Regions from separate parts of the Rhodovibrio salinarum DSM 9154 genome, predicted to be linked through region 4. Evidence: riboswitches for the same ligand, from Rfam matches in the RefSeq annotation. Region 4 holds a riboswitch; each other region holds the start of a gene.
The links. Region 4 has a riboswitch for cobalamin ahead of RHOSA_RS0112490 (TonB-dependent receptor plug domain-containing protein). Riboswitches for the same ligand answer to the same signal wherever they lie in the genome.
Positions count from the first base shown of each region.

Region 1: it holds a riboswitch for cobalamin, as region 4 does, so the genes downstream of both, RHOSA_RS0110985 (HupE/UreJ family protein) here and RHOSA_RS0112490 (TonB-dependent receptor plug domain-containing protein) in region 4, are expected to answer to the same signal.
Region 2: it holds a riboswitch for cobalamin, as region 4 does, so the genes downstream of both, RHOSA_RS25950 (CbtB domain-containing protein) here and RHOSA_RS0112490 (TonB-dependent receptor plug domain-containing protein) in region 4, are expected to answer to the same signal.
Region 3: it holds a riboswitch for cobalamin, as region 4 does, so the genes downstream of both, RHOSA_RS0118130 (hypothetical protein) here and RHOSA_RS0112490 (TonB-dependent receptor plug domain-containing protein) in region 4, are expected to answer to the same signal.

Region 1 covers NZ_KI911559.1:2,376,262-2,380,337, forward strand. Annotated here, with positions in the region: gene RHOSA_RS0110975 (ABC transporter permease) at 1-675, shown strand, start outside; gene RHOSA_RS0110980 (ABC transporter permease) at 681-1,790, shown strand; gene RHOSA_RS0110985 (HupE/UreJ family protein) at 1,918-2,499, opposite strand; cobalamin riboswitch at 2,539-2,715, opposite strand; gene polX (DNA polymerase/3'-5' exonuclease PolX) at 2,937-4,076, shown strand, end outside.
Region 2 covers NZ_KI911559.1:2,337,794-2,341,869, reverse strand. Annotated here, with positions in the region: gene RHOSA_RS21930 (L-lactate MFS transporter) at 1-546, opposite strand, end outside; gene RHOSA_RS21925 (LysR family transcriptional regulator) at 727-1,680, opposite strand; gene RHOSA_RS24745 (potassium channel family protein) at 1,967-2,377, shown strand; cobalamin riboswitch at 2,520-2,719, shown strand; gene RHOSA_RS25950 (CbtB domain-containing protein) at 2,726-2,995, shown strand; gene RHOSA_RS0110775 (CbtA family protein) at 3,005-3,748, shown strand.
Region 3 covers NZ_KI911559.1:3,897,458-3,901,533, forward strand. Annotated here, with positions in the region: gene RHOSA_RS0118125 (ATP-binding protein) at 1-1,005, shown strand, start outside; gene RHOSA_RS0118130 (hypothetical protein) at 1,057-1,401, opposite strand; cobalamin riboswitch at 1,444-1,632, opposite strand; gene RHOSA_RS0118135 (pseudoazurin) at 1,764-2,183, opposite strand; gene RHOSA_RS0118140 (ABC transporter ATP-binding protein) at 2,192-2,989, opposite strand; gene RHOSA_RS0118145 (FecCD family ABC transporter permease) at 2,986-4,002, opposite strand; gene RHOSA_RS25835 (ABC transporter substrate-binding protein) at 4,020-4,076, opposite strand, start outside.
Region 4 covers NZ_KI911559.1:2,691,594-2,695,669, reverse strand. Annotated here, with positions in the region: gene RHOSA_RS0112500 (FecCD family ABC transporter permease) at 1-192, opposite strand, end outside; gene RHOSA_RS0112495 (ABC transporter substrate-binding protein) at 194-1,072, opposite strand; gene RHOSA_RS0112490 (TonB-dependent receptor plug domain-containing protein) at 1,107-2,960, opposite strand; cobalamin riboswitch at 3,281-3,506, opposite strand; gene RHOSA_RS0112480 (TRAP transporter large permease) at 3,697-4,076, opposite strand, start outside.

The DNA.
Region 1 (4,076 bases), 320 kb from region 4:
CGGCTGGAAGACCCCGCGGAGCCGAAAAGCACGCTCCGGCTGCAAAGCCGCGTCTGGTACAATCCGGGCGTCGATAGCCGCGACTTCATCGTGCCCGGATTGGTCGCGATCATCATGACGTTGATCGGTGCGCTGCTGACCGCGCTGGTGATGGCGCGGGAGTGGGAGCGCGGGACGATGGAAGCGCTGTTTGCCACGCCCGTGCGGCCCGGCGAGGTCGTGCTGGGCAAGCTGCTGCCCTATTTCGTGCTTGGTATGGGCGGCATGGCGCTCTCGGTCGCCATGGCGGTCTGGCTGTTCGAGGTGCCGTTGCGTGGGTCGTTGGGTCTATTGATCCTGACGTCCGCCGTCTTCATGGCGAACGCGCTTGGCATGGGGCTGTTCATCTCGACCCTGACACGCAGTCAGTTCGTCGCCGCCCAGGCCGCGATCATGGCGACCATGCTGCCGGCGATCATGCTTTCGGGCTTCATCTTCGACATCTCCGCGATGCCGGGTTGGGTGCAGGCGATCACCTACCTGGTCTCCGCGCGCTATTTCGTGTCGATCCTGCAGACCCTGTTCCTGGTCGGGAACGTTTGGCCGCTGATCTGGCCGAACCTGGCTGCGCTTGCCGGCTTTGCGGTGCTTCTGATCGGAATTGCCGTGCTGCGCACCCGCAAGAGTCTGGAGTAGCGGCGATGTGGGGACGGCTCGCTGCGCTTGTTGTGAAGGAATTCCGGGCGATCTGGCGGGACCGCCGCAGCCGCGCGGTCCTGATCTTGCCGCCGCTGGTGCAATTGCTGATCTTCGCTTATGCGGCGACCTTCGACGTCGACAATGCGCGGCTGGCGATCCTGAACCAGGATATGAGTGCGGAGTCCCGGGATCTGGTCGCGCGTTTCACCGCCTCCGATGGCTTCCGCCCGGTCGCGCGTCTGGACCATGTTGACGAGATCGCCCCGACGATCGACGAGAAAAGGGCGCTTGCCGTGCTGCACATCGGTCCCGATTTCGCCGCGGACCTGAAGGGCAGTGGGGCGGCCGAGGTACAGCTGATCCTAGACGGCCGGCGGGCCAATTCCGCGCTCGTGGTCCTTGGTTACGCGGATGAGATCGTTGCGGGGTTCGTCCGTGACCAGGGTGAAACCGCAGGGGCCGCTGGCCCGCCGGCGACGCTGGTCAGCCGGGCATGGTTCAACCCGAACCTGAAAAGTCAGTGGTTCATCGTGCCTGGGCTAGTCGGAACCCTGACGTTGGTGGTCACGATGGTCGTGGCCGGGTTGTCCGTCGCCCGGGAGCGGGAACTCGGCACCTATGAGCAGCTCATGGTCACGCCGCTTCGACCGGTCGAGGTGCTGATCGGCAAGATGGTCCCCGCGCTTTTGATCGGCCTGTTCGAGGGCGCGGCGATCACAGCGATCGCGATCTACTGGTTCCAGGTCCCGTTCCGCGGAGACCTAGCCTTACTCGCGCTCGCGCTTGTCCTGTTCCTGATCTCATCGGTCAGCGTCGGATTGATGATCTCGGCCTATGCGCGTACCCAGCAGCAAGCGATCGTGGGCGCGTTCCTGTTCCTGATGCCGGCCATCATTCTGTCCGGGTTCGCGACCCCGATCGACAACATGCCGACGTTCGTCCAGTTGCTGACCTACGCCGATCCGCTGCGCTACATGCTGGTGATCTTGCGCGGACTGTTCCTGCGGGATCTGCCGGTGGAACTCGTCCTGCAACAGCTTTGGCCGATGCTGGTGATCGCGGTGGTGACCGGTGTGGTCGCGGTCTGGCTGTTTCGCAAGCGCGTCCAGTAAGCTGCTTTAAAGCACGCCTCAGCAGTTGGCTGTCCGGACAGAGTCGGGTTGCTGGCTTCACGGTGCTGTCAGAACGGGCCCGCGCCAGCCAGCAACCGGCCAGCGCGGGCATTTCTTGAAGATGGCCTTAGACAGTGCCGGCGAGCAGAAGCAGTCCGGCACAGGATGCGGCGGCGCCGGTCACGCGCATGAGTTTGGCGCCCGAGTCGAACCGGGCCAGAGCATACCCGGCCAGCAAGCCCGCGCCGTGCAGCAGGGCCGTCGCGAGAACGAAACCAAGCCCATAGGTGATCCCGGAAGCGGCCACGGGCATCTCCGCCCCGTGCGCATGCCCGTGGAAAACGGCAAACACGCCGACGACAGCGATGGCGAGGATGGATGGCAAGGCCCGGCCACTGGCGACGATGGCGCCCAGCACCACCACGGAGAGGACGATCGCGAGCTCGACGAGCGGCAGCGTAATCGCCGCGGCGCCGAGCACACCGCCAACCACCATCATACCGACGAAACTAGCCGGCACGGCCCAAGTGGCGCGACCTCCCATGTGGAAAGCCAGCAGGCCGACCGTCACCATTGCAAGAACGTGATCCAATCCACCGATCGGGTGCAGGAAGCCGGTTGTAAAGCCGCCCGTGGTCATCGCCCCAGTGTGCGCAGTTGCGCTGGAGGCGGTCAGGACGGTTGCGAGAAAAGCGAGTAGAAATCTCATAAAGTCTCCTTTCGGCGCCCACCGCGCCGTTGGTCTGAGGTCGGTCGTTTGAGTGCGGTCGGTCTCCTGGCTGAGGATGTTGCCGCGCTCGCCTTCCCAGCACGATGCCAGTGGCCTGATGAGCGTGGTTTCGTCCAACACAGTGGCGGGGGCCACACCGGACTTGCACCGGTTTCCCGTTCGCAGGGTGCGAATACCGCGTGGAAGAGGGTACCGACCGTTAATGACTTCGAGCAAGCATCCCGACCGATTTTTCGCTCGGGCGGATCAACTCTGATTCGGGCTATATCGCCTATTCGAAAGACGCACGCGGGTAAGTGTGGTCGCGGCAGTGGTGTTCTGATTGTTGCCACGCAACTGAGCTCTTGTACCTGCGCCAGCCGGCCCAAACCTACACCGGGTAAGATAGATGCACGGTGATGAAGAGGAGCGGTCCGGTGCCCACGCACAACCGCGATATCGCGGCGAAGTTCGACGAACTGGCGGATTTGCTCGAAATTCAAGGCGCCAACGTTTTCCGGGTGCGCGCCTACCGCAACGGCGCCCGGACCCTCCGCGATCTGCCGCACAGCGTCGTCCAGCTATTGCGTGACGGCACGGATTTGACGGAGTTACCCGGGATCGGCGCGGATTTGGCGCAGAAGACCCGCGAGATCGTCGAGACCGGCGAACTCAGCGACTTACAGGAAATCGTTCAGGACGTCCCGGAAAGCCTGATCGATGTGATGGGTATTGCCGGTCTCGGGCCTAAGCGGGTCAAGACGCTCTACGAAGCGCTTGGCGTGCGGGACCTGGCCGGTCTGAAGAAAGCGACTGAGTCCGGTGAAATTCAAGACCTCTCCGGGTTTGGTAAGAAGACCGAGCAGAACATTCTGGAGGAGCTGGCGACCCGTGGAAGTGGTGAGAAACGGTTCCGGCGCCGGGATGCCGAGGAGCTTGCCGAACCGTTGATCGAAATGCTGCGGCAGATCGACGGCGTCGACCAGGCGATCATTGCCGGCAGTTACCGGCGCCGGAAGGAGACGGTCGGCGATCTCGACATCCTGCTGAGCTGTTCGGACGCCGGCCCGGTGATGGACCGTTTCGTCGCTTACGACGACGTCCAGCGCGTGCTCTCGCACGGACAGACACGGGCGAGCGTGGTGCTTAAGGGTGGCCTGCAGGTCGATCTGCGGGCGGTTGCGCGGGAAAGCTATGGCGCCGCGCTGCACTACTTCACCGGCAGCCAGGCGCACAATATCAGGGTTCGCCAACTGGGCCAGCAGCGCGGCCTAAAGGTCAACGAATACGGCGTTTTTGAAGGCGAGACGCGGGTTGCCGGCAGGCGCGAGGTCGAGGTGTTCGAGGCCGTCGGTCTGCCCGAGATCGTGCCCGAGCTGCGCGAGGATCGCGGCGAGATCGAGGCGGCGCAGACTGACAAACTGCCCGATCTTGTCACGCTCGACGACATCTGCGGCAACCTCCACAGCCATACCGACTGGTCCGACGGAGCGGGCACGCTGGAGGAGATGGCCCAGGCGGCGAAAGCGCGTGGCTTGAGCTACCTGGCGATCACCGACCATTCCAAGGCGGTACGG
Region 2 (4,076 bases), 350 kb from region 4:
GGCGTAGACGTCCATCAGTTCGACCGCCAGCGGGGAGCCGATCATCGCACCGCCGCCGAAGCCCATGATGGCCATGCCGGTCGCCATGCCCGGCCGATCGGGGAACCAGCGGATCAGCGTCTTCACCGGCGAGATGTAGGCGAACCCGAGCCCGATCCCGCCGAACACCCCGTAGCCAAGGTAGACCAGCCAGATCGAATGCAACCAGCAGCCTAGCGCAGCCACCAGGAAGCCGCCGCCCCAAGCCGTGGCCGCGACGACCATGCCTTTACGCGGGCCGACACGTTCCAGCCAGCGTCCGCCGAACGCGGCCGTCAGACCAAGTACGGCGATCGCGATGGAAAAAATCCAGCCCAGCGTCGTCAGTTCCCAGTCGCCTGGGGCGGATTGGTCGATGCCGATGATCCGGGTCATCGGCTCGTTGAACACGCTGAACGCATAGACCTGGCCGATCGACAGGTGGATGGCCAGCGCTGCCGGCGGAATCAGCCAGCGGTTGAACGTTCGAGGCGCGACGATCCGCGCCTTGTCGAGAAACCCTGCCATGATGTGAACCTCCCCAAGGCCTTACGGGCCCGGACACTTGACTGCCCGTGCCATCCAGAGCCCGTGATCGCGGCTAGTGATGTGAGCGCGATCAGGCAGCCGTTCGCAGCGCCAGAACGGAACCGGCACGGCGGCCACCCGTCAAAACGAATAATCCAATAGTCTGATAGATTTTTGCTATTAATCAGCCGTCACGCCAGCGCTATCTACCCGTGCCAGCGGCAGTTCATCGTCCCGGCCCGTCAGGGTATGTGGCGGCAAATCGCGCGCGCAAGACCAAGCTGCGGTGATCAGACGCGACGGGAGCTCGGTGCGTCGCGTGACGAAGCCGACGGTCGGGGTCAGTTCCGGTTCGACCAGCGGAACACCTACGGCACCTGCCGGTTGGACGATCGTGGAGAGCAGCGCCGCCGGCAGAACGCTGGACCAGCCGCCCGGATGGATATGTGCGCATAGGGTGACGATCGAATTGGTATCCACCCGCGGTGTCGGGTCCGCGCCGGCCTGGTGGAAAGCGCCGTCGATAATCCGGCGATTCTGCATGTCCCCGTTTAACAGACAAAGCCGAAGCGTGGCGGCCTCCTGCCAAGTGACCGTCCGACGGGCGCCAAACGGGCCATCACGTGGGGTCAGCAGCACGTAACGCTCGCGGTACAGCGGCAGCGTCTCCAGATCGGGCAGCGGCTCGTTATTCAGATAGGTCAGGCCAATATCCAGACGGAACTGCTCGAGCCCTTCCAGGATCTGGTTCGAAGTCATCGACAGCACGTTTGCACTGACGTTGGGATGCTGCTGGCACAACCGTTCCGTGATCACCGAAACCGCCGGCAATGCTGTCGGAATCGTCCCCAGACGCAGGCGACCGCTCAGACAAGCGTCGACGTCCAGCAGGTTGCCACGCAGATTCTCCCACTCGAACAACATGCGCTGCGCCCAGGCGAGCACCCGCTCGCCTTCTGCCGTCAGCCCCTCGAACCGGTGCGTACGATGGACGAGCCGCGTCCCCAACTCCTGCTCCAGGGCCCGGATGCCAGCCGACAGCGTGGGCTGCGTGACATTACACGCCACCGAGGCGCGGCCGAAATGCCGGTGGCGGGCCAGCGCATCCAGGTACTTGAATTGCTGGAACGACATCTCCGTTCTCCCGTATACAACCTCGGCGTTCCCAAGGGGACGTGCCCCAGCAGGCCTCACCCAGCTGACGCGCAATCCGGCTCCAGGTCACGCGCTTGGACGCACCAGCGCACGCACCACGCTAGCCATTGTACATACATGTATCAGGGCGATCCGGCGCGCGCGTCTAGCCAGCGAGGTCACAAAACTCGCTACGATGTGTTTGTCTGATCTCTGATGCGCTATGATTAGACGCCCCGCAACACTGCGTTCCTCTCGCATTTGGCCTCTGAACGTGCTTGTCCAGATGACTTTAGGCGCCGGGCTTCTCGCGCTGTGCGTCGGTCTTCACGCAATCGTCCTCGACACCGTGGCCGTCCGCCTCAAACGCTGGGTCACACGCCATACCGTGCGGCCAAAAGGGCCAAGACGTTTTTCCATCTTGGTGCAAGCCGGGGTGGCCGCGTTTCTGTCCCACATCCTGCAAATCTGGATCTGGGCGCTCGCGTTCCTGTGGGTTGGCGAATTCGATACGATGGAGCCGGCACTGTACTTCTCCACAGCCAGCTTCACGACCGTGGGCTACGGCGACGTGACCGCGTCGCCCCACTGGCGGCTGCTGGGAAGCTTCGAAGCCGCCGCGGGCATGCTGCTGTTCGGACTGTCGACCGCGTTTCTGTTCGAAGTCATGCGGACTATCTGGCGCAATGCCGATTAGGCCCGGTTTGACAACCGCGATTCTAACTGATGTCGCCTAACAGGTTCACTTTGAACGATTTTCCGTGCCTGCGCGTCTCCAACAGCCAGTCTCTCTCCGCCAGTCTCCGTTGTCGTCCTTGCGCACCTTTGCGCCCCGCTCTAAGCTGATTCCCGCTCGACGGTTCCCGTTGGGGACGATGAGGGAAGCCGGTGCAAGTCCGGCGCTGCCCCCGCAACTGTGAGCGGCGAGCCGACCTCCAGCACGCCACTGGGCCCTGCGCAACCATGCGCCGAGCCTGGGAAGGCGGGGGTACGGTTACGACCCGCCAGCCAGGAAACCTGCCGCGAGCCTGTAACGGCTGGAGACATGCCACATGCGCTCCGGCACCTGCCATCCAGCACGCACGGGCGGTGCGTCAAGACGGGGAATGAAATGAGCTACCAATCCAATCAACAGTCTGCACCGGGCCTTTCGGGTCACGCGGGCACGCACGAGCGGACACAGATCCTAGCCGCAGCTTTTGCGGCCATTCTATTCGGTGTCGTGCTGATCGCGGGCGTCGGGTTTGCGAGTCCGACCACGATCCACAACGCGGCGCATGACTCGCGCCACGCGTTCGCCTTCCCCTGCCACTAAGGGGGCCTCATGTTCAGACGGATTTTCCTGGCGGCGATTGCCGCCGGTCTGCTTGCGGGCGCCGCGATCTCGGTCGTTCACAGCTTCACCACGACGCCGATCATCCTGCACGCAGAGGAGTTCGAAGGCGGCGGCCATCATGACGCTGGCCTGATTACCCCACATGCCCAACACGCCCACATGTCCGGCGGCCTGCTGAAGTTCGTCCACAGCGGGGCCGAAGCACATGCGGACACTGCTGGCGCAGGCGAACCCTGGGCGCCGGACGACGGTCTGGAACGCACGTTCTATTCAACGCTCGCGAACCTGATCGCGGGGGTTGGCTTTGCCCTGCTGGTGGTCGCGGGAATGGCGCTGCATGGCGGCACGGTGACCCCGACGGTCGGCCTGCTTTGGGGCGCTGCCGGCTTTGCCGTGTTCACCCTGGCGCCGGCACTCGGGTTGCCGCCGGAGGCGCCGGGCTCGATGGCGGCCGACCTTCAGGCGCGGCAGCTCTGGTGGTGTTTCGCGGTGGCCGGCGCCGGGGCCGGACTCGGTCTGCTGGTGTTCGCGCCGAATTACCTGCTTAAGGCGCTTGGCGTCGCCGTCGCGGTCATCCCGCATTTGGTCGGCGCACCGCAGCCCGAAAGCATCGGCGGAGCCGTCCCCCCCGAACTCGCCGGTCATTTCGCCGCCACCTCGATTATCGTGAGTGCGATCTTCTGGGTGCTGATCGGGACCCTGTCCGCGGCCTTCTACCGCCGGATTTCTTAAAGCCAAATCAGACGAAGTCTGCAGCATATAGCGGGGCGGCGCTGACAGGAGCAGCGCCGCCCCGTTTTGACTCGCGCTGATTTACGCCACCGCGCGCGAGCCATGCATACAGGTGATGATCTTGTCCACATACGGCGGATCGGAGCCTGAGGTAAGCCGCGCGCGGCTCGAACACGCGATCTGCGACACCTGCGACATAGCTGCGCAGTTAAGGCCGGCAGTGTACAGCTTTATGCGCCGATATGACGGTCCGTCGTGCTCTTGACGCCCCAGAAAACTGCAATTTCACATCGCCTATTTGGATAACCGCCTGCCAAGCTATCCCGAA
Region 3 (4,076 bases), 1.2 Mb from region 4:
GTCGATGTGCGCGCGACCATCCGCAGCGTCCCGGAACGTGGTCGGGGTCGTTACGGCACGCCGCTGCCCGACGGCGATGTCCTGACCCTGTCGCTGCACCTGCCGGACGGCCGTTGGCTCAACATCGAACGCGTGCTGCACCCACCGATCCCGGAGATGATCTGGCCGATGGCCCTGTCGCTCGGCCTTTCGGCGATCGCGGTCGCCGTGGCCGTCGCCCTGGCCGTGCGGCGGATCGTGCGGCCGTTGGCAACATTGTCCGACGCCGCCGACCGGCTTGGCCGCGGCGAAAATGTCGGCCCGCTGCTGGAAGAGGGCCCGGCCGACGTGCGCCGCACGACCCACGCCTTCAACGTGATGTCGGAACGCCTGACCCGCTTCGTCGCCGACCGCACGCGCATGCTGGCGGCGATTGCCCACGACCTGCGCACGCCGATCACCGGCATGCGGCTGCGCGCCGAAATGATCGACGAAGCCGAAACGCGCGAACGCATGCTGGCCGGCTTGAACGACATGGCGGAGATGACGGAAGCGGCCCTGACGTTCGCCCAAGCCGATGCACAGGAAGAAGACAGCCGGCGCATCGATCTTGCCAGCCTGGTCCAGAGCATCTGCGACGACTTCGCGGACGCGGGCGAAGCCGTGCGTTTCCAGGGGCCCGATCGGCTGGATGCCATCTGCCGCCCGACAGCGCTCAAGCGGGCCGTGCGCAACCTGATCGTCAACGCCGTGCGCTACGGCCAGGCGGCCGAGGTGACGCTGACGCACACCGCGACGGCGATCACGCTGACGATCGCGGACGATGGCCCCGGCCTGCCCGAAGATCAGCTGGAACGCGTGTTCGACCCGTTCGTGCGCCTGGAGGAGTCCCGCAGTCGGGAGACCGGGGGCAGCGGCCTCGGCCTGTCGATCGCGCGCAACATCGCCCGCGCCCACGGCGGCGACGTCACGCTCGCCAACCGCCCGGAAGGCGGCGCGGAAGCCCGGCTCACCCTGCCGCTTTGAAGCCAACTCCGGGAAAGGCCAGCCCCTCAGCCACCGCCCAGGGCGCAGCGCTCATCCGGGCCGACGGCTAACCGACCGGCGTCGAGACGCATGCGCCCGCGCGCGTGGATGCGCGGCCGTTTCGGCCAGCAGTTCGGCAACCCGATGGGCCCGACCCGAGGCACTGGACATCGGGGATTTGGCCAGCAACTGCCGGGCGGCAATCGCTGGATCAAGATCGGCCGGCAGTTCGAGCAGCCAGCCGATCAGAAAATCATGCGCGGTGTGCGCCGGGTCCAACCCGCCACGCTCCTGCAGCACGGCCGTCATCAGGCCACCCGGATCGATATTCTGATTGTCGTTGCTCACGTGCGGCAGAGCAGACGGCCGCGGATCACCCGTCACTGGGCGCGTCATCGACGATCCTTTCTCCCGGATGGTCCCGTCCGGGCAAGAGGTTGAGATTTTGCGGAAAGGACCGGTCTCCCGGCTTGCGGCTGCTGGCGCGGACGGTTCGCCTTCCCGGGGCACGCCCCAGTGGCTGATTGAACCGCCGCTTGCCGCTCACGGTCGCGGGCACGGCTCCGGAATTGCACCGGATTCCCTGTTGCGCCGCTTGGGCGCAACATCCCTTCCAAGAAAAGCATAGTAGTTTGCTGCGCAATTCTCCGCAACATTTTGATTCCACGCCGCAACGACCTTCGGCCCTGGGCGCGCGATCACAGCACTCTCTTAATCGCCTTTGCACAGGCCGCCGATCAAAGAGCGAATTTAGATTATTATTGTCCTAGGTCCTCCAGAATATCGTCGAACCGAGCTTTCGCCCGTTGGGGAAGATCGGCCGGGAGTTCTGGACGGGCGACATCCGTCTCGCCGACGCGGATCAACATCACCATCCCCATCGCGAAGTGCGGCGAGCACTTCACGCCGTAAAAACCGGGCTGATCCAGCGTGATGCGGATCTCCTCGTTGATCTGCCCCTTGAAACCCGCGTAGCCGGACGGCACAAAGCCATCGATGCTCGCCGCGTTGTGGCCCCCTTGGGCGGCGATGAACTGCACGGTGTCACCGGGCGCGATTTCCAGATAGGCCGGCTCGTACACCATCGCACCAGCGTCTCCGCGGGTCAGCATCTTGACCTCGTGCACCTCGGCCGCGACCGGACTGGTCAACAAACACGCGGCGGCGACGATCGCCATGAATCGCATCAAGCAACCTCCTTAGATTCCTGAGATTGGGGGAGCGGGTCTTTGAAACGGATGGCCAGGGCCCCATCCGAAGGGTCGCGGCGAATACTCGCCTGAACGCCGAAGGCATCCCGCAGGCTGCTTTCCGTCAGCACAGCCTCCGGCGGGCCTTCCGCGATCAGGGCCCCATCCTGCAACAGCGCGATGCGGTCGCAGTACATCGCGGCGAGGTTCAGATCGTGCAGCGCAATCAACGCGGTCACGGGCAACTGCCGGACGAACGACAGGATGCCGATCTGATGCCGGATATCGAGGTGGTTGGTCGGCTCGTCGAGCAGCAGAAAGTCGGGCGCCTGCGCCAGGGCGCGGGCAACATGGACCCGCTGACGCTCGCCGCCCGACAAGGTATGCCAATAGCGATGCGCCATCTCCGCCATGTCGACCCGGTCGAGGGCATCGGCGACGGCGGCTTCGTCGTCCTGCGACCAGGGCGAGAGGGCGTTGAGGTAGGGTGTCCGACCCAGCTCGACGGCGTCGCGCACGGTGATGTGGTCGGTGGTCTCCGCCTGCTGTTCGACCAGCGCGATACGTTGGGCAATGTCGCGCCGACGCATTTGGGTCAACGGCGTGCCGTGAAGCCTCACGCAGCCGTCCGCACAGGGTCGAATGCCAGCGAGCAAGCGCAGGAGCGTCGACTTGCCCGAGCCGTTCGGGCCGATCACCCCCATGGTCTCCCCCGGACGCACCGACAGGGAGACATCGCGCAGCACGCGTTTCGCGCCCGCAGACCAGCTCACGTTATCGGCGCGCAGAGTCATGACTTGCGTTGCCCCTGAACCAGGATGAAGGCGAAGGCCGGCGCACCGACAAGCGCCGTAACGACGCCGATCGGCAGCACCTGACCGGAGATCACCGTCCGCGAGACGACGTCAGAGACCACCAGGAAAACGGCGCCGACAAGCGCGGAGGCCGGGATCAGACGGCTGTGCCGCACGCCAACGACCAAACGCGCCGCATGCGGAATGACCAGGCCGACAAAGCCAATCGAGCCAACGATGCTGACCATCACCGCCGTCATCAGGGCCGCGGCGGCGATCAACAGAGCCTGGACGCGCCAGACGGCGATGCCGAGCGAGGCGGCCGAATCGGTACCGAAGGTGAAGGCATCGAGCGCGCGCGCGTACCAAAGGCACACGCACGTGCCGATCGCCGCGGCCGGCAGCGCAAGTGCGCCGTCGGGCCAGCGCACGCCACTGAGGTTGCCCAACAGCCAGAACATGATCCCCCGCACCTGCTCGGCACTGGCCGACTTGGTGACGATGAACGAGGTCAGGGCGTTGAAAAGCTGCGAACCGGCAACGCCGGCCAGGATGATCTGGCCCTTGCCGCGCCCGGCCCCGCGGGCCAGCAACGCCACGAAGGCGAAGGCCGCGAGCGACCCGACGAAGGCGCCAAACGACAGGGAGATGGCGCCGCCGCCGATGCCGAGAATGGCGACGCTCACAGCCCCGGTCGACGCCCCGGCGGAAATGCCAAGGATGTAGGGATCGGCCAAGGCGTTGCGCAGCAGGGCCTGCAGGATCACGCCGGACAGCGCCAGCGCCGCGCCGCAGCAGGCCGCCACCACGGCCCGGCTGAGCCGATAGTTCCAGACGATCCCGGCCTCGATCGGATCCAATTCGTAGGACGCGCCAAACAGATGATTGGCAACCGTTTGCCCAACCACCGTGACCGGGATCGGGGTCTCGCCGATCGACGCGCCGAGGGCAAACGTGACGACAAGCAGGAGCAAGGCAAGGGTGCCATAGCCGGCACCTCTTGCCACTGCCATCTGACGTACGGATCGAATCACTTGCTCAGCTCGTACGACTCGACCGCGTCGGCCAACGTTTCGAGCCCATTGAC
Region 4 (4,076 bases):
GCTGCGCGGCAGGCGGATTTCTTGCACGATTACACTGACCACGTCCCCGCGGCCTTCGAGCAGGGCCGTCAACACCACGCCTGGCCGCAGCCCGGCCGGGCCGACCAGGAGGGAGCCCACAAACGCCGCAATCAGTCCCAGGGTCAGCAGCCCTGCGGTCCCCAGCGTCGATGTCGGCGGACGCCACGGCATGTCAGTGCGCCTCCCGGCGTGCTTGCGCCAGACGGCGCACCGCCTCGGCGACTTGCGGTCCTCCGCAGGACCATAAGCGGCGCGGAATACGGGTTACCACGCTGCGTTCGGCCAATGCCTGCAATGCAGGATGGCGCAGCAGTTCGGTCGCCTGGGACGGTGCGGGATCGCGTTCGCTTTGCAGGATCAGAACGTCCGGACGTGCGACCAGCAACCGCTCCAGCGCAAGCGGACTCATGCCGTTCATGCCCTGGTCCGCCGCCAGGTTGGAGAGGCCCGCCGCAGTCGCGACCGCGTGGGGGAGTTCGTTGCGTCCGACAACGATCCCGTTGGGCTGGTAGATCGCGACCGTGACGCGATCCTCGGATCGTTCCTGTGGCGCAGCAGCGGCCAGCCGTGTGTCCAAGCGCCGGATCAACGCGCGGCCCCGCGCCGGCACGCCAAGTGCGTCAGCGATCTTGCGGATTTGACGGCGGACATCGGTCAGGTCGCGCGGCGGGCCGATCTGTACCACCGGGTAGCCGAGCCGGCGCAGCAGGTGCACCGTGCTGCGGTTCCCGAAGGTACCGGTCAACACCAGATCGGGATTCTGCCGTAGCACCTCTTCCGCCTGGCCGTGATTGACCGGCAGGCCCTGGGCCCTGTCGGCGACCGCGGAATAGAGCGGATCGGCTGCCAGCACGGAGACCGAGGCAATGCGTTCTGGCTCCGCCAGCTGCACAAGCAGCTGGTCGGTGCACAGGTTGAGCGACACCACGCGTTGCGGGCGCTCGGCGGCGGCCGGCGTCGACCCGGCCGCCGCTGGTCCCCAGGCCGTCAAGAACACGACCAGTATTGCGGTCGCGACGTGCCATACCTGCATCGGACCCATCTTGGTCATACAATCCCTCGTCCCATCGACGTCGACAGCCAGCCTAGAAACTCAGCCGCGTGCCGACGAACGCCTCAAGCCCCGGTGCCTTGAAGCCGTCGGCGGTTTCATAGTCGTTGTTCGTGAGGTTCTCGACCCGGGCCGTGATCTCGGACCAGTCGTTGATCCGGTAGCTGCCGGCGACGCGGGCGACGAGGTAGTCGTTGAGGTCAACGCGTCCGCCGTTCAGGCCGATGTCTGTGACCCCGGCGATGCCACGCAGGCCGCCGCTCAGGGTCAGACGATCGGTCGGCCGCCAACGGGCTTGTACCGTCACCTTATGCTTGGGCCGCCGGACCAGACTCTGGCCGGTGTCCGCATCTTCCGCTGAAAGGTAGGTGTAGTCGACGCGCACGCTTAACCGGTCCAGCGGCTCAACCGCCACGAAGGTTTCCACGCCCGAGGTTTCGATGTCGGCGTTGTTCACTGTCGTCGAGTTGAAGTTCGAATCGAACACCGTGGTCACACCATCTTCGATATCGTTCTGGAAATAGGTCGCCCCGAAACGCACGCGCGAGTCCAACAGGGGCTGCTCGAAGCCAACCTCCCAACCGAAGCTCTTTTCGGCGTCCAGGTCGGGGTTGCCGCGGAAGGCGGTGCCGCTGTTGCTTGGCGTGAAGCCGAAGCGTTCGAACAGGGAGGGCGTCTTGAAGCCGGTGCCCACGCTGCCTTTCAGGCGTGTGCCGGTCGCCTCGATCTCGTAGCTGGGCGCGACGTGCCAAGTCACCTGGCCATCGAAATCCTCCGGCTTGTCGTAGCGCACGCCGATGGTGCCGGAAAGCTGCGAGGTCAGTTGGTAGACGTCTTGCAGGAATAGCGCGGTGGTCGTGGCATCGGCGTCGGATCGCTGGCGTTGTATAAAGCCAGAGAAGTCCTGCACACCGCTGGATTTAAAGGATTCCTCGTAGACCTCCGCTCCGAGGATCAGGGTATGATCGTCGTGTACGTCGAGTTCGTTTTCGAAGCTCGCCGACGCACGGCTGCCTTCGTTGACGGTGTTGGTCCGGGTTCCGCTGAACGCATCCGGCCGGTTATCGTTATCGCGCCGGAAGTCGGTGTAACCGAGGCTTAGCGTCGGGCGGTAACGGCCGTCCCAGAAGTGGCCCGACAGCTCTGCGCCGGTGATGTAGCGGCGCGTCTGTTCCACGCTGTTCGGGTCTTCCGGATTGTCATCGAGATCCAGCTCGCTGTCGGTCACCTCGGCATAGAATGACGCGTCGAGCTGCTCACTCAGATCGATGCCGAGCCGGCCGGCAGCCTTCAGCAGTTGATAGCTGTCGTCTTCCGCCGGTGCGCCCGCTGGGCGGTAGCGCTCTGGGGTGATCGTATCGCCGTCGGTCGTTATGCCGCTTAGCGTGGCGTCGAAGCTGACCCGGCCCTGACGTCCACGCAGGTTGCCGCTGCCTTTGAATGTGCCCAGAGTGCCGCCTTCGACGCTTGCGCTGCCGCGCACACCCGCACGTTCCGGTCGTCGAGTGATGATGTTGATGACGCCAGCGATCGCATCGCTGCCGTAAAGCGCGCTCTGCGGCCCACGCACCACTTCGATGCGTTCGATGTTGTCTGTGGTCAAATCGGCGAAGTTGAAGGCGCCACTGGGGGTTCCGGGATTGCTGATCCGCTGGCCATCCAGGAGCACCAACGTCTGGTTGGAATTCGCCCCCCGCATGAAGATTGACGTGGTGGTGCCGCGCGGTCCGTTGGAAACCATGCGCAGCCCGGGAACCGTGTGCAGCGCCTCCGTTACGGTGCGGTATTGCTGCTCCTCGATCTCTTGCCGGTCGATCACCGTGACCGAGGCGCCAACTTCCTCGATCCGGGTTGGGACGCGCGTCGCGGTCACCACGACTTCGTCCATCTTTTGCTGCGCAACGGTTGGCGATGGCGCCGCCATAGCAAGCGACAGGGTAAGAGGCGCGGCCAGAAGGGCAAGACGGCCGGTACCGACCACGCTCCCGCGCGGTAGTTTTGTGGGGTAACCCATGGTGTTCAGCTGAGCCTCCCGCTCATGCAGGTCCTGAAAGCGAGATCCCGGATGGCATGACGGGTGTGCAAGCATGGGCGGCGGCACGCCATGCCCAACTCCGCACGAACCTTGCTGGCTCGCGCGTGAGGGAGGCGTGCATCATCTTCGACAGATTCTGCCCCGCCCCGGCGGATACACCCCGTCCTCCGGGTCTCAACGATGCGCGGGTGGCAGGTCTCCTGGCTCGCGGGTCATCGCCGGGCGCTCGGCCTTCCCGGATCCGTGGATCCAGTGGATGCACAATTGAACGCCGGCTCGCCGCTTACAGTTGCGGGGGCAGCCACGGCCTTGGTCCGACCTGTAGGGATCGGACCGCACCGCGTTCCCTCTCTCCAATGCCGGGGTGTCCGAGGGCCGGACACCACGACACAAGATCGTTCCCGCCGTGCGGCGGCGGGAAACCAACCCTAGCGATTTTGACTACAGCATGCCGAATGTGTCGCTGCAAGGCACATTCAGACGCACCCGTCGTTGGTGGTTGGACGCCGGGAGAGACGACCGGTGCAGATCGTCTGACCCAACACCGTAGAGAGGCGAGTTCTGTCGTCGTGATCCTGACGCCGTGTGCTTATCCGAAAATCACGCCGGGCAGCCAGGTGGCAATACCTGGGAACAGCGCGAGGATCGTCAAGCCGATCAGCTGGATGCCGACGAAGGGCAGGGCCCCGAGGTAGATGTTCTTGGTCGAGACCTCCTTGGGGGCGACCCCCCGCAGATAGAACAGCGCGAAGCCGAACGGCGGGGTTAGGAAGGAGGTCTGCAGGTTCATCGCCATCATCACACCCAGCCAGACCGGCGAGATGTCCGACTGCAACAGCACCGGCGCGACCAGTGGCACGACGACGAAGGTGATCTCGATGAAGTCCAGGAAGAAGCCCAGGACGAACATTACCAGCATCACGATCGCCACGGCTGTATAGATGCCGCCCGGCATGTTGGTCAGCACGT